One region of the Pseudoalteromonas sp. SM9913 genome, then DNA from elsewhere that is predicted to be linked to it. Evidence: predicted binding sites of a transcription regulator. Region 1 holds the regulator's gene; the other holds the start of a gene.

Evidence for each region. The regulator sigma-54, encoded in region 1, starts transcription at its own class of promoters, with help from an activator protein. The targets are predictions, from matches to a motif close to GTTGGCACGNNNNTNGNNT.
Region 2: the regulator sigma-54 is predicted to act here: its motif matches at 1,935-1,953, upstream of flgJ (flagellar assembly peptidoglycan hydrolase FlgJ).

What each region holds. Positions count from the first base shown of each region.
Region 1 covers NC_014803.1:429,019-436,723, reverse strand. Annotated here, with positions in the region: gene PSM_RS02025 (calcium/sodium antiporter) at 1-735, shown strand, start outside; gene PSM_RS02020 (KpsF/GutQ family sugar-phosphate isomerase) at 739-1,710, shown strand; gene kdsC (3-deoxy-manno-octulosonate-8-phosphatase KdsC) at 1,711-2,262, shown strand; gene lptC (LPS export ABC transporter periplasmic protein LptC) at 2,259-2,813, shown strand; gene lptA (lipopolysaccharide transport periplasmic protein LptA) at 2,803-3,342, shown strand; gene lptB (LPS export ABC transporter ATP-binding protein) at 3,339-4,064, shown strand; gene PSM_RS01995 (RNA polymerase factor sigma-54) at 4,399-5,898, shown strand; gene hpf (ribosome hibernation promoting factor) at 5,925-6,212, shown strand; gene ptsN (PTS IIA-like nitrogen regulatory protein PtsN) at 6,217-6,669, shown strand; gene rapZ (RNase adapter RapZ) at 6,689-7,531, shown strand; gene PSM_RS01975 (HPr family phosphocarrier protein) at 7,551-7,705, shown strand, end outside.
Region 2 covers NC_014803.1:2,437,654-2,445,358, forward strand. Annotated here, with positions in the region: gene flgK (flagellar hook-associated protein FlgK) at 1-900, opposite strand, end outside; gene flgJ (flagellar assembly peptidoglycan hydrolase FlgJ) at 902-1,897, opposite strand; gene PSM_RS11175 (flagellar basal body P-ring protein FlgI) at 2,048-3,115, opposite strand; gene flgH (flagellar basal body L-ring protein FlgH) at 3,154-3,837, opposite strand; gene flgG (flagellar basal-body rod protein FlgG) at 3,852-4,640, opposite strand; gene PSM_RS11190 (flagellar basal body rod protein FlgF) at 4,662-5,405, opposite strand; gene flgE (flagellar hook protein FlgE) at 5,539-6,861, opposite strand; gene PSM_RS11200 (flagellar hook assembly protein FlgD) at 6,920-7,597, opposite strand; gene flgC (flagellar basal body rod protein FlgC) at 7,611-7,705, opposite strand, start outside.

The DNA of each region.
Region 1 (7,705 bases):
ACTAACATCTTATTAGTTTTAGGTATTACCGCCCTTTTAAGACCCTTATCAGTATCTTCAAGTACGTTAAAACGTGAAATTCCACTGGTACTACTGGTCTCCATTGCAACTTGGTATATTTTTTCAGATAACTATTTTTCATTTTTTGAAGGTGCAGCCTTATTATCTGGCTTTGTTGTTTTTATTGGCGGACTTATTTTTGTCTCACTGCGAGCTAAAAACCAAGACGATCCGTTTGTGAGCGAAGCCTGTGACGAAGTACCTGACAACGTACCAACCAAAAAAGCTGTTTTTTGGCTGGTAGTGGGTATGATTTTACTGCCGGTTAGTTCACACTTTTTAGTTGGCTCAGCCGTTGATATCGCAAAATATTTTGGCTTAAGTGACTTAGTGATTGGTTTGACCATTATTGCTATAGGCACCAGCTTACCTGAACTTGCAGCTTCAATTGCAGGTGTACTTAAAAATGAAGATGACTTAGCGCTGGGTAACATAGTTGGTTCGAATATTTTTAATATTTTAGCGGTATTACCGCTGGCAGGATTAATTAATCCATCGGTTATCGATACTTCGGTTGCTAACCGTGATGTTATTATTATGATTGGCGCAACCTTGGCGCTAATTGCTATGTCATTGAACTTTAGAGGTCAAAGACGTATCAATAGAATAGAAGGTGGCTTGCTCATCGTCGCATTTATGATTTACCAAGGTTATATTTTTAGTCAAGTAGGATAGCCCATGTCAACGCTAAACTTTATTCAACAAGGGTTACGTGTTCTAGAGATTGAACGCCAAGCACTCAGCGATATTACACAATACGTTAATGAAAGCTTTAACCAAGCCTGTCAATTAATGTTTGACTGCTCAGGTCGTATTATTGTTATTGGCATGGGTAAATCAGGCCATATTGGTAACAAAATAGCCGCCACTCTTGCCAGTACCGGCAGCCCCGCATTTTTTGTTCACCCGGGTGAAGCAAGCCATGGTGATTTAGGAATGATCACAGCAAATGACGTGGTTATCCTCATTTCAAACTCTGGTGAAACCAGCGAAGTACTTAATATTATTCCAGTATTAAAGCGCATTGGTGCCAAAATGATTGCCATGACAGGCAACCAAGGCTCAACCATGGCAACATTGGCAAATGTGCATGTGTGTATTAAAGTTGAACAAGAAGCCTGCTCATTGGGCTTAGCACCTACTGCAAGTACCACTGCCACACTCGCTATGGGTGATGCCATGGCGGTGGCATTATTAGAAGCACGCGGCTTTACTGCTGATGATTTTGCACTATCGCACCCTGGTGGTAGCTTAGGCAAGCGATTACTCTTAACTCTTAAAGATGTTATGCACAGTGGTGCTGATACACCTATCATTAACGAGACGCAAACGATTAAAGATGCCTTAATTGAAATGTCGGCCAAAGGACTCGGCATGACCGCTATTGTTGATAGTGACCAGCAATTATCAGGCCTGTTTACCGATGGCGATTTACGCCGTATTTTAGAGCAACGTATTGACATTCATAGCACTGAAATTAATGTTGTGATGACCAAGTCGTGTACTACAGCCACCCAAGAGATGCTCGCGGCTGAAGCGTTAAATATTATGGAACAAAAACGTATTAATGGTTTAATTGTAATTAATGAGCATAATCAACCGATTGGCGCACTAAATATGCAAGACTTACTTAAAGCGGGAGTGCTATAAATGCAATTTGAAGATCTCTATCAACCGCTAAGTGATGATGCAAAGGCGCGCGCAAAAAAAGTAAAGCTATTAATTTGTGATATTGATGGTGTATTTTCTGATGGCCGTATTTACCTTGGAAACCAAGGTGAAGAACTCAAAGCATTTAACACCAAAGACGGATTTGGTATCAAAGCCCTGATTAACAGCGGTTTTGAAGTCGCCGTAATCACTGGGCGCCATTCTCATATAGTGCAGCAACGTATGAGCAGTTTAACCGTACAACATATATATCAAGGCCAAGAAGACAAGCTTATAGCCTATCAAGAATTAAAACAAAAATTAGCGCTTAGCGATGAGCAAATTGCTTATATAGGTGATGATGGCCCAGACATGCCAGTAATGGAGCAAGTCGGTTTTGCGGTTGCCGTAAACGATGCTCATCCACTTATTAAACGTTTATCACATTATGTAACCCAACTGCCCGGCGGTTTTGGTGCGGTAAGAGAGCTGACAGACTTACTTATGCTCGAAAATAACAAGCCACTAACTAGCCAAGGAACGAGTTCATGAATGTAGCGCGCATTATACTGAGCGTTTTATTCATAAGCTGTATGGTTTGGCTCTGGTATCCTTATTTTACTAAGGTTGATATTACTGCAAGCGAAGAAACACAAGTTATTGCTAAGCCTGATTATACCGCTATTGAGCTAAAACAAACGGCTTATAATGAACAAGGTAAAGTGAGCCATAAGGTAACTGCGGTAAAAATGGAGTTGTATCAACAACTCGGTTTTACCTTTTTTGAAAAGCCTATATTCACTTTATACAACGAGCAGCAAACATGGCGTATTAACGCCGATGAAGCCACCCTCTACGACGACCGTCAACTGGTGTTAGAGGGTAATGTAACCGCTCAAAACTTAGTAGATAACGCCATGATCGATACGATCAACGCCCAGACCATCAATGTTGATATAAAACTATTAACCATGCAATCACAGCAGCCTGTCGTTATTACAGGACCTAATTTAAAAATCACAGGTAAAGGCCTTGAGGCCGATTTAAAAACCGAGGTGATTAAACTTATTAACCATACGCGAACCCTATATTATGACCAATAACCTATTTAAAATTTTAATTTTTCCCTCACTATTAATTGCTTTTAACAGTAATGGCGCTGAACCTGCTGAAGCCCCCGCTGCTAATCAAATTTCAATTAGTGCAGATAAGCAAGAAGGTCAATTAAAAGAAAACGTAGGCATTTTTGAGAAAAATGTTGAAATTATTCATGGTAATCGCCGTATCACAGCTGACCGTTTAGAAGTGCATAAACGCGATGAGCTAGGCGATAACAAACAGTTATTAATTGCCACAGGCAGCCCTGCATATTTTGAAGAAACCCAAGCTGATGGCACCATAATGAGCGCCAGTGCTAATGAAGTGCGTTACGATGTGTCGCTGCGTTTTTTAACCTTAATCGGCGATGCAAGCATTGCTCAAGCAGGTCAACAAATAACAGCTAAAAGTATCACTTACGATATCGAGCAGCAGTTAATTAGCGCAGAAAAAGACGAAAACTCAACAGACCGTGTACACACTATTTTAGTGCCTGTTGAAAATAAAAAAGAAGATGATAAAGGCCAACCATGAGCACATTAAAAGCAGAGCTATTAGCTAAAAGCTATAAAGGTCGTGAAGTTGTAAAAAACGTTGGCCTAGAGGTTGAAGCTGGCAGTATTGTGGGGTTACTTGGCCCTAATGGTGCAGGTAAAACCACCACCTTTTATATGATTGTAGGCCTTGTCCCTAGCGATAAAGGCAAAATATCAATTGATGATAAAGATATTACTTTATTACCGATGCACAGCCGAGCGCGTTTAGGGATTGGTTATTTACCGCAAGAGTCGTCTATTTTTAGAAAGCTGACTGTTTATCAAAACTTAATGGCTATCTTAGAAACACGTAAAGAATTAAATAAACAACAACGCGAAGATACCTTAAATAATTTACTTGATGAATTTAGCATTCAGCATATCCGCGATAGTCAAGGTATGGCTTTATCAGGTGGTGAACGTCGCCGCGTTGAAATTGCTCGCGCGTTAGCAGCAAACCCTAAATTTATCCTTTTAGACGAACCCTTTGCGGGGGTTGATCCTATCTCAGTATTAGATATTAAAAAGATTATAGAGCATCTTAAAAACCGAGGAATTGGCGTACTTATCACAGATCACAACGTACGCGAAACTCTTGATGTTTGTGAAAAAGCCTACATAGTTTCTCATGGAGAGTTAATTGCATCAGGCACTCCAGAATATGTATTAAACGATAAAACAGTACGCGATGTTTATTTAGGCGAGCAGTTCAAGCTCTAATATGTGTGTTATTCCACTAAGCATCTGCTAAGATTAATCATACTTAGGTCTGTTGACCTTTCAAGGTTGAATTTGCAGCAGTCTGTTTGGTATTTAGGCAAGCCAGAGCCTATGTGGTGTGGTATTCCCCATAAATAGGCGATAACGCAGCATCAATGCCAAACAGGCGCTGCCCTTCGGGTTCTGCCTAGGGACGATTTACTCTTTGTTGCTCGGTTTTGACTTAGCCCACTAGGTTACAAACCTCGCGCCGCAATTAAACCGCCCCTAGTTTGAACAAATTTTAATCCGTAAAGGTCAACAGACCGTAATTTAAAAGGATTGTTAGAGATACATGAGGCAATCATTACAGCTGCGCATGGGCCAGCAACTTACAATGACTCCACAGTTGCAACAAGCAATTCGCTTATTGCAACTCAGTACATTGGATCTCCAGCAAGAAATTCAAGAAGCGCTCGATAGCAACCCCTTGCTTGAAGTTGAAGAACACGATTACAGCGAAGACACTGCAGGTAAAAACGAACAAAAAGCCGATAACGATGACATAACGCTAAGTGCCTCAGCTGACGATAAACCTAGCGAGTATGAGCAAGATAGCGGCGAAGCAATGACCAAAGACACTATTAGCGATGATATGGCTATGGATGTTACTTGGGATGAATATATGAGCGCTGCGCCTGCCTCTTCATCGGGCCCAATGCCAGAAGATGAATCTATTTATCAAGGCTCTTCGACTGAAACGCTGCATGAGTATTTAATGTGGCAACTTCAACTGACGCCGTTTAGTCCTACCGATGAAGCGATAGCTATTGCAATTGTAGAAGCTGTAGACGACTCAGGGATTCTAACCCTTAGCTGTGAAGAAATATTAGAAAGCTTTAACCAAGAAAACGACGGCGAAGATGAAGTTGAACTTGACGAAATAGAAGCGGTACTAAAGCGTATTCAACTATTTGATCCAGTGGGAATAGCCGCGCGTAGTTTACAAGAGTGCTTGTGTATTCAGCTAAATCAATTTGATAAAGACACACCTTTTTTAAACGAAACAAAAATGATCTTAACCGATCATATTGATTTACTTGCTGCACGTGACTATCGCACGTTAATGAAAAAAACAAAGCTTAAAGAAGATGAGCTTAAAGAAATCATGACGTTGATTCATACGCTCAGCCCAAAACCGGCAGACACTATTGTCAGAGAAGAGTCTGAATACGTTATTCCTGATGTGTCGGTTAAAAAAGTTAAAGGTCGTTGGGTAGTTGAATTAAACCCAGATAGCATGCCTAAGATCAGAGTAAATAGCCAATATGCAGCTATGTCGCGTACGGTTAAATCAAGTGGTGATAGCCAGTTTATTCGCTCGCACTTACAAGAGGCTAAATGGTTTATAAAAAGCTTAGAAAGTAGAAATGACACGCTACTTAAAGTAACCAACTGTATTGTGCAGCAGCAACAGGCCTTTTTTGAACACGGTCCTGAGGCTATGAAGCCTATGGTGCTTAACGATGTGGCTGAAATGGTGGAAATGCATGAGTCGACTATATCGCGTGTTACTACGCAAAAATACATGCATACACCACGTGGCATTTTTGAGCTTAAATATTTCTTTTCAAGCCATGTAAGTACTGAAAATGGTGGCGAATGTTCATCAACAGCAATACGTGCATTAATTAAAAAATTAATCGCTGCAGAAAACTCAGCTAAACCATTGAGTGATAGTAAAATTGCAGATATATTGGCAGAGCAAGGAATTAAAGTAGCGAGGAGAACCATTGCAAAATATCGCGAATCTCTAGCTATTCCCCCGTCTAATCAACGTAAAAGTTTGATTTAAGGCGTACAACAAAGAGGAAAATGTTTATGCAACTGAATTTAACTGGTCGCCATGTAGATATTACCGACTCGCTTAGAGACTACGTAAATAGTAAATTTTCGAAGTTACAGAGGCACACTGATCACATAACGAATGTGCACGTTATTCTCGATGTAGAAAAACTAAACCAAAAAGCTGAAGCAACCGTTCATGTTAGTGGCGCTGAGATTTTTGCCTCTACTGAGCATCAAGATATGTATGCCGCTATAGACTCGCTCATTGACAAGCTAGATCGTCAAGTAATTAAACACAAAGAGAAACTTGCTCGACACTAACACTATGAAACTAAGCTCACTTATCTGTCAGGACTGCAGTAAAGCTGCGGTCCTTTTTAATAGTAAAAAAAGAATTTTAGAATTTATCAGTGAATTGGCTCACAATAAGCTGCCCTATTTAACACAACAAGATATTCTTAATGCATTAACTGCAAGAGAAAAGCTAGGAAGTACAGGCATTGGTCGAGGCATTGCTATTCCACATGGTCGCATGAGTGGTGCTCAAGAGCCCCTAGCTTTGATTTTAGTGAGCGAAACAGCTATTAATTTTGATGCGATTGATAACCGACCGGTTGACATTTTTGTCGCGTTAATTGTTCCCGATGGCGATAATCAGCAGCATTTGAAGACGCTAGCCACGATTGCTGATAAGCTCAATGATAAAGAATTTTGTAAACAGTTACGCGCCGCCAAATCGGATAGCGAACTGTATCAGGTTATCGTCAGTCAATCGTAGTAATAAAGAAAGGTGATAAATGGAATTAATAATTATAAGCGGTCGTTCAGGGTCAGGTAAATCTGTGGCGTTACGCGTTGTGGAAGACTTAGGTTATTATTGTGTAGACAATATTCCTCTTAATTTATTACCATCATTAGTGCGCAGTGTTTCCGACAGTTATAATAAAATTGCCGTGAGTGTTGATGTACGTAACCTACCTAAAGAGCAACAGCAGTTTAATGAAATCATTGAATATTTACCTGGTTTTACTAAACCAACGGTATTTTATTTAGACAGTGACGATCAAACATTAATAAAACGTTTTTCAGAAACGCGACGTCTCCACCCTTTATCTATTGATTCTTTGCCGCTTGATTTAGCCATAAAAAAAGAAAAACAACTACTTGATGTATTGATTAACCGTGCTGATTATATGATTGATACCACAGATTTAAGTGTGCATCAGCTTGCTGAGTCTATTCGTGAAAAAATACTCGGAAAAAAAGATAAACAACTGATCATTACCTTTGAGTCATTTGGTTTTAAACACGGCATCCCTAAAGAAGCAGATTACGTATTTGATGCCCGCTTTTTACCAAACCCGCATTGGGAGCCTGAACTTAAGCCACTTACAGGGCTGGACCAACCAGTAAAAGACTACCTAGCAAGTCACAGTATAGTGCAAAAATTTACATGGCAAATTCAAACATTTGTGCAAACATGGCTGCCGCATTTAGAACGAAATAACCGCAGCTACTTAACCATTGCAATTGGCTGTACCGGTGGGCAACACCGCTCTGTTTATTTAGCGCAAACCATTGGCGAAAGCTTTGCAATGAGCCATCCTAATGTAAAAATTCGCCACCGAGAACAAGAATAATACCGAGTGAGAACATGCAATGCGCTTAGAAAATACATTTTTAATAAAAAACAAATTAGGATTACACGCTAGAGCGGCGACAGTATTAGCTCAGCTTTCTGTGCAATTTGATGCCACAATCACTTTATTTCAAGATGACAAACAAGCCGCTGGCGATAGCGTGCTGGCACTTAT
Region 2 (7,705 bases), 1.3 Mb from region 1:
ATCAGCAAGCGCAATGCCCATCTGACCTATTTGATTTTGTGCAGGCACCAAAATATCGTCTCTAAATGCCAATAAGCCACCAATTTTACCTTTGAGTTTAGTGGGATCTATTTCTAGTGGAACGGCTTGGCCACCATTTACATCTAAGCGTAACTCTTTAAAATTGGCATCGGGATCGCCACTAATCGAAAACAAGTTAAATGAACCATTTTGCATAACAACCGCTTCACCTGTGCCCATAAATACTTGTTTTTCACCATTAGGGCCATCGAGTGTTTCTATATCAATTAGTTTTGATAAATCACGTATTGCTTTATCACGCTCGTTGTAAGCTGAGCTAGCATCTGCTTCGTTTTTAGTGCCATGAACACCCGCAATTTCTTGATTTAACGAACTAATACTTTCGATTAACGTATTCGCCTCTTCAGAAAATATTTCTAATTGCTCATTAACCACTGCTTTTTGCTCTGAAACAATACCTGCAAGCCGGTCCATTTGATCAATCAGATTTTGCGCATCACTCATCACCAATGAACGAGCAACCGTAGATGAAGGTTGGTTAAGTGCTTCTTGCACGTTGTTAAACATCGAGTTGATACTAGTTGATAAGCTGTTTGATTTTTCTGAAAAAATTTGATCAACCCGACTCGCCTCGCTAACAAATTGATCAAAAAAGCTTTTATTTGAGGTATCTCGGTTTAATTGCTTTTGTGCAAACTCATTTAATAACCGGTACGTTTGACCGCGGCCCACCTGATTATCAATCATGGTAGTAAATTCAGTGCGCTCTCGTACATACCCTTCAGTATTAACGTTTGCGATGTTTTTACTTGTCGTTTGCAATAACTCAGAGTTTGCTCTTATTCCTGAATTAGCAATATTTAATAAATTAAACGACATGTTACTCTACTCCTTGGCGGATAACGCTTGTGGCGATATTCTTTAACTCGTTACTGTTAAGCACTCTTTTTATTTTGTCTGCATAGTTAGGGTCGGTTGCATAACCGGCTTGCTGTAAAGAGTCTAAAAATTTGTGCGGCTTTGCTGTATTGTTTAATGCATCTTGATAGCGAGGGTTCTGTGTTAAAAAATCCACAAAATCATTCACGCTATCTTTTATTGAGTCATACGCTCTAAAGCTTGCTTGCTTTTTAACTGCAGCGCCTTGCTCAAACTCTAAAGTGACCTTACTGGCTTTTTCGCCCTGCCAACTTTTATCTGACTTTATATTGAATAAATTATTTGAGCTATTGCCATCACCTTTACTGATAATATGTTTACCCCAACCAGTCTCTAATGCTGCTTGCGCAACCATAACCGCCGGATTTAAACCAATTTTCTTAGCCGCTGTTTTTGCGTGTTCCCATACGGTGCTTACAAATTCCTCAGCATTTTCAAATGTGCCAGACGCTATGTTTTGTTCGCTTTTTTCAGTTGAATCAACGAGCGGCACTTTTTCAGTGACCTTTTGGTTTTCTTGATGAGGTAAGGTGCTACCCGCACGTTGGTCACTAAAGAAATCTGACGTTGTACGAAGAACAGAGCCTGGCATAAAGTTTTTTCCATCTGGCGATAGTTGCTGCACAATTAAATCTGCAAGACCTAAAGAGCCATTTGATGAAAGCTCTGTAGCCATCTGTTGGTCGTGCATTTCTTCAAAAAACTTCACGCCACTTGCATTAAATGGGCTTTCTTTGTCTTCAAAAGCCTCATTGGCTTTACGCATACTTTTCAGTAGCATTTGGGTGAAGATAGCTTCAAATTGTGCCGCCGCTTTTTTTAACGCCGCTTTAGATGCATCGGTTGATGCATCACCGCTGTTTAAAGCATCTCGACGCAAAGAGTCTAAGTTGCCTAAATCAAAAAAGTTTTGCTTATCTAGATGATTTGTTTCCATCAGCTTTTTGACACAATAATTAATAATACCTAGTTAAATGCAATAATTGAGCCAAAAGAAGAGTAGCGATGAAAGGTTAAGGATGAAAGGTTAAGGATGAAAGGTTAAGGGTTAAAGACCCTAGGGCTTAGGGTCTAGAATCTTATAAAACTAAATTACAACAAGCTGACCGTTAATTGCACCGGCTTCTTTAAGTGCTTCAAGAATCGCCATTAAATCGCCAGGGGCAGCGCCAACTTCATTAATAGCACGAACTAAATCATCAAGGCTTACACCTGGGTCAAATACAAAAGCACGTGAATCATCTTGATTAACGTCAATAATACTTTGTTGGGTAACCACTGTTTCCCCCTCTGCTAGAGGATTTGGCTGCGCCACATTTTGTTGCTCAGCAATGGTCACAGTAAGACCACCATGTGTAATTGCTGCAGGTTGTAATTTTACATTTTTGCCAATAACTATAGTGCCGGTACGTGAGTTAACAATTATTTTTGCCGAAGTATCCGCAGGCTTAAACTCTAAGTTTTCAAGAGTTGATAAATACGATACGCGCTGTGAAGCATCTCGTGGCGCAACAACCCGAATAGAGGCGGCATCGAGTGCTTGTGCGCTATTTGGGCCAATTAAATCATTTATGGTTTTTTCTAAACGTTTTGCGGTTGTAAAGTCCGGACGGTTTAAATTAAAGGTAATATAATCGTTTTGCATAAATGGGCTTTTAACGGCACGTTCAACCGTGGCACCGTTTGGCACACGCCCTACGGTTGGCGTATTAATAACGACTCGGCTGCCATCTAGGCCTTCAGCACCTAAGCCACCAACAATTAAGCTCCCTTGTGCAATAGCGTATACATTTCCATCAACCCCTTTTAAAAATGTTTGTAATAATGTGCCACCGCGCAGGCTGCCTGCACTGCCAATTGATGACACGGTTATATCTATGGTTTGCCCTGGCTTTCTAAATGGAGGGAGTTCAGCATGAACAGCAACCGCTGCAACATTTTTAATTTTTGGCTTTAAACTAGAAGGTAACGTAATACCAAAACTATTGAGCATGCCTTTGAAGCTTTGTTCGGTAAAACGGCTTTGCTCACCGGTACCTGGTAAACCAACAACTAAGCCATAGCCCACTAATTGGTTTGAGCGCACCCCTTCAACCATAGATACATCTTTAATTCGCTCAGCACTGGCAGTAAATTGCCAGCCTAGTAGCACCATAAAACAAAAACTTTAAAACCATTCATGTCGAATGTCCTCTAAAAAGGAAACAATGAGCTACTAAAGAAACGCGTTAACCAACCCGGGCTTTGTGCCTCTTGAGTTTGACCCTTACCTGAATACTGAATACGCGCATTCGCAATACGATTAGACTCAACAGTATTATCAGCATTAACATCTTGTGGACGCACTAACCCCTCTAAGCGAATAAATTCTTCACCGGTATTTAGCGTTAGCCATTTTTCACCGCGAATCACTAAATTACCATTTGGTAATACTCGCATCACGTTAACCGAAATATCGCCAACTAGGCTGTTTGATTGATTTGATTTTGAGTCACCTTTAAACGACGCATCACTACCAACCCCAAATTGAATACTATCGCCACCAATATTAACCGGTAAACCACCTAAACCAATAACAGGATCGAGGCTAGCATCTGTTTGTTTATCTGTTTCTGTTTTAGCCGCTTTTGTGGCTTGGGTTGACTCTTGCAATTTAACAGTAATGATATCGCCTGTTCTAAGTGCTTTCTTATCGGCATATAAGTCATTCGATAACTGAGTACTGAATAAAGAGCCAGTTGCTACCACTGGCTCCATATTAGGCTCAGGATACATAGGTGCATAGTAGGGATCGTCCTGCACTACTTCATTATTTTGTGTAGATACACAACCGCTTAACAGTAAAGTCCCTACTGCAAATAACATGATATTACGCATACAATCCCCCAAGACTATAATTGTTGATTGATGTAGCTCATCATTTCATCAACCGCTGAAATTACCTTTGAGTTCATTTCGTAAACTCGCTGAGTTTCAATCAAATTAACCAACTCTTCGGTCACATTTACATTTGATGTTTCAAGTGAACCTTGAATAATTGTACCTAAGCCCTCAACCCCCGGGTTACCTTGAACAGGTGCACCACTTACTGCAGTTTCGGTATAAAGGTTTTGCCCTATAGGCTCAAGGCCCGACGGATTGATAAAATCACTAATAGTAATTTGACCAATAACCACGTTTTCGGCTTGACCTTTAATGCGAACTGACACTTCACCATCTTGAGATACGGTGATTGACTGTGCATCATCAGGCACATTCATTTCAGGCTGAACAACGTAACCGGCACCCGAAGTTACAACTCGCCCCTCACCGTCGGTGGTAAACTGACCGTTACGCGAATAGGCAATATTGCCATCAGGCTGTAAAACCTCAAAAAATCCAGGACCAGAAATCATCCAATCTAATGAATTTTCAGTGGTGAGCATGTTACCTTGGGAAAAGTTTTTCTGATTAGCGACCACTTTCGTACCCGCGCCCAACATTAAGCCTGACGGCATTTCGGTGTCTTGCGATGAGCGACCGCCTGGTTGATTAATATTTTGGTAGAGTAAGTCTTCAAAAATAGCGCGGCTTTTTTTGTAACCCACTGTACTGGCATTCGCTAAGTTATTTGATATAACCGATATATCTGTTTGTTGAGCGTCAAGCCCTGTTTTACTTATCCATAATGCTGGATTCATAATAATATCCTCACGTTATAGTTAAACGATGCGCATCAGCTGTTCTTGACGTTCGTCAATCTCTTCAGCTGTTTTCATCAGTTTTACTTGTAATTCAAATTGGCGTTGATGACTGATCATATCGACCATTTCATGCACAGGATTTACATTCGATTTTTCTAATGTGCCGCCTAATACTTGTACATTGGCTGATGTTTCAACTATTTGGCCTGGTTTAGCTCTAAATAAGCCATCGTTACCCTTCTCGAGTGTAGCGTTGTTTGCATCAACTACTTTTAGCCGATCAACTTCTTCTAAAAAGTTAGCCGGTGCACCTTGAGGGCGAACTTGAATAGTGCCATCTTTGCTAAATTCAATTTTTTCAATCGGTACAGGTAATATGACTGGCCCACCTTCGCCAATAACTTGACGACCGTCGCTGGTAGTCAACATTCCTTCAGCCGTTATATTTAACGAACCCACTTTTGTATAGGCTTCATTACCAGAGGCATCCTGAACACTCAGCCATGCGTTATCACTCATAGCAATATCAAGGCTGCGACCTGTTTCGACAACACCGCCCGATGTCATGTTTGATCCTGGGCGCTCCTGCATAGCAAAAACACGAGTCGGCAAACCTTCACCGAAAGCCTGCATTGACCGTGCTTGCGCAAAATCAGATTTAAACCCAGTGGTATTCGCATTTGCCAAATTATTGGCTTTAAGAGCAAGCCCTTGCATGCTTTGTTTAGCGCCAGATGCCGCTATGTAGACCATTTTATCCATAACATCGACTCATTAAGAAATCTATGTATGAGTAAATGCAATATAAGTGCCAAATTAAATTTAAGTGTGAATAAGATTTTAGGAGAGGAATAAAAAAGGCTGCACTAAGCAGCCTTAGTAAATCAAAATATGATTATCTGATCTGAAGGATGTTCTGTTGAATAGTTGAGTTAACCTCAAGCGCACGAGAGTTTGCTTGGAAGTTACGCTGCGCACTAATCAAATCAACCAGCTCATTGGTTAAGTTTACGTTAGACTGCTCAAGAGCTGACGAATTAATGTTGCCTAGTGTGCCTGAACCTGGCTCACCCGCAATTGGTTCCCCCGAGGTCAAACTTTTTTTCCATGAAGTGTCACCTACTTGCTGCAAACCTTGTGAGTTTGAAAAGCGCACCATGGCAACTTGACCTAAGTAAGTTGAATCACCATTACTGTAAGATGCAACAACTTTTCCATCTGTACCAATATCAATACCCGCTAAGCGACCTACTGTCGCACCATCTTGCTCTAGTGCTTTCACCTCAAAGCGACTCGCATATTGAGTAGGCGTTCTATTTGCAGTACCGGCCTCATCGCGCCAATTAATCGCAATATCATCAAATTGGGCGCCATTAGATAAAATACCCGATAAATTAGTTCCGGTTAAATTAACATCAGTAAAGGTTGGACCAACATTTGGAGCACCATTAGTCGTTGCAGGCAAACCGCTAGCATCAAACCCAAAGGTACTTAGCGGGCTTGGTGTTGCTGTCGCGGCACCAGTTGCATCAAAGGGAGTTTTATCAAGCGTACCATGTACTTGCCATTCATTAGGCGCTGTTTTTACAAAAAAGAATTGTAGAACATGTGGCTCACCAAGTGAGTCATACATTGTGGTCGATGTCGAAGAGTTATAAGTAGTACTGTCTGTTGCATCAAAAGGGACAGCTATTACATCTTCTCGAGAATCGACGTTAAATGATGTATAAACGTTTGAAGTAGAGCGCGGAGAGCCCGAAGAATCTGGTATTTGTAAAGCAGATGAAGTACTAAGACTTACAGAGGTCGTATCACCACTAACTTCATCAACTGGGAAGCTTTGTAAAAAATTACCTTTAGCATCTACAACAAAGTTATCTTTATTAAGCTTAAATGCACCCGCACGCGTGTAGGTAAAGTCTTGTGCGCCTAAGTCTTGACTGGTAGCAAAATACCCCTCACCTGTGATCGCTAAATCCAGTGAATTATTAGTAAACTGCAGCGAGCCCTGATGAAACTGCTGGGCAACCATAGTGGTTTGTACACCATCACCATTTTTCGTTTTACCGGCGCTAAATACTGATGATGCGTATACATCAGCAAATTCAGCGCGAGACTCTTTAAAGCCCGTGGTATTTACGTTGGCAATATTATTGGCGGTAACATCTAAATCTTTTTGTGCGGCAGCAAGGCCTGTTAATGCAATATTGAAGCTCATAATTAACCTCTAACCTAAAAAATATTTAGCCTATTGGCTAAAAAATACATAAAATCTATTACGCGATTTCTGCGACATCAGTCAGCCTAACCGCACCTTCTTTGGTATTAATAATAATGCCGCTTGAGCCATTAATATTAACACTCTCAATATTTTTGAATGAGGCAATTGGTAAGCTAGAGAATTCGCCATCCGTACTGCCTTCAGCTTTAACATTGTATTCACCAGGAGGAAGTCGTTCACCCGCTTCGTTTTTACCATCCCATGCAAAGCGAACCGCACCTGCAGGCTGCGTGCCTAAATCAATAGTTTTAACTAATTGCCCTGATGCATCTTCAATACGAAGCGTTAAATTGTCTACCGGCTTTTCAGCAACAATCGCTCCCTTTACCTCACCCGACTCATTAAGCTCAAGTGTGTCAGACTCCAGCAGCGCTTGCTTACCAACCAGTGTTGATGCTTGCAATGCTGAATTTGATGTCATCGACGCAGCTAAAGACTCAAAGTTAGAGTTTAAATTTGAGATCCCTTCAGCCATAGTAAAGTTTGTCATTTGTGCAATCATCTGATCGTTATCAGCTGGTTTGCTGGGATCTTGATATGACAACTGCTGTGTTAACAACGAAAAGAAATCTTCTTGGGTTAACGCATCACTCTCTTCTTTTTTTGGCACTTGCTTATCTTGCCAACGTAAAGAGTCCATGTAGGATGAAGAAGTACTAATATCGTTACTCATGAGCTACCCTCAGTTACCGCTGACCTAACAGCAGTGTTTTACTTAACATTTGCTTAGCTGCATCAGCAACTTGAACATTTGTCTGATAAGAGCGAGAAGCAGAAATCA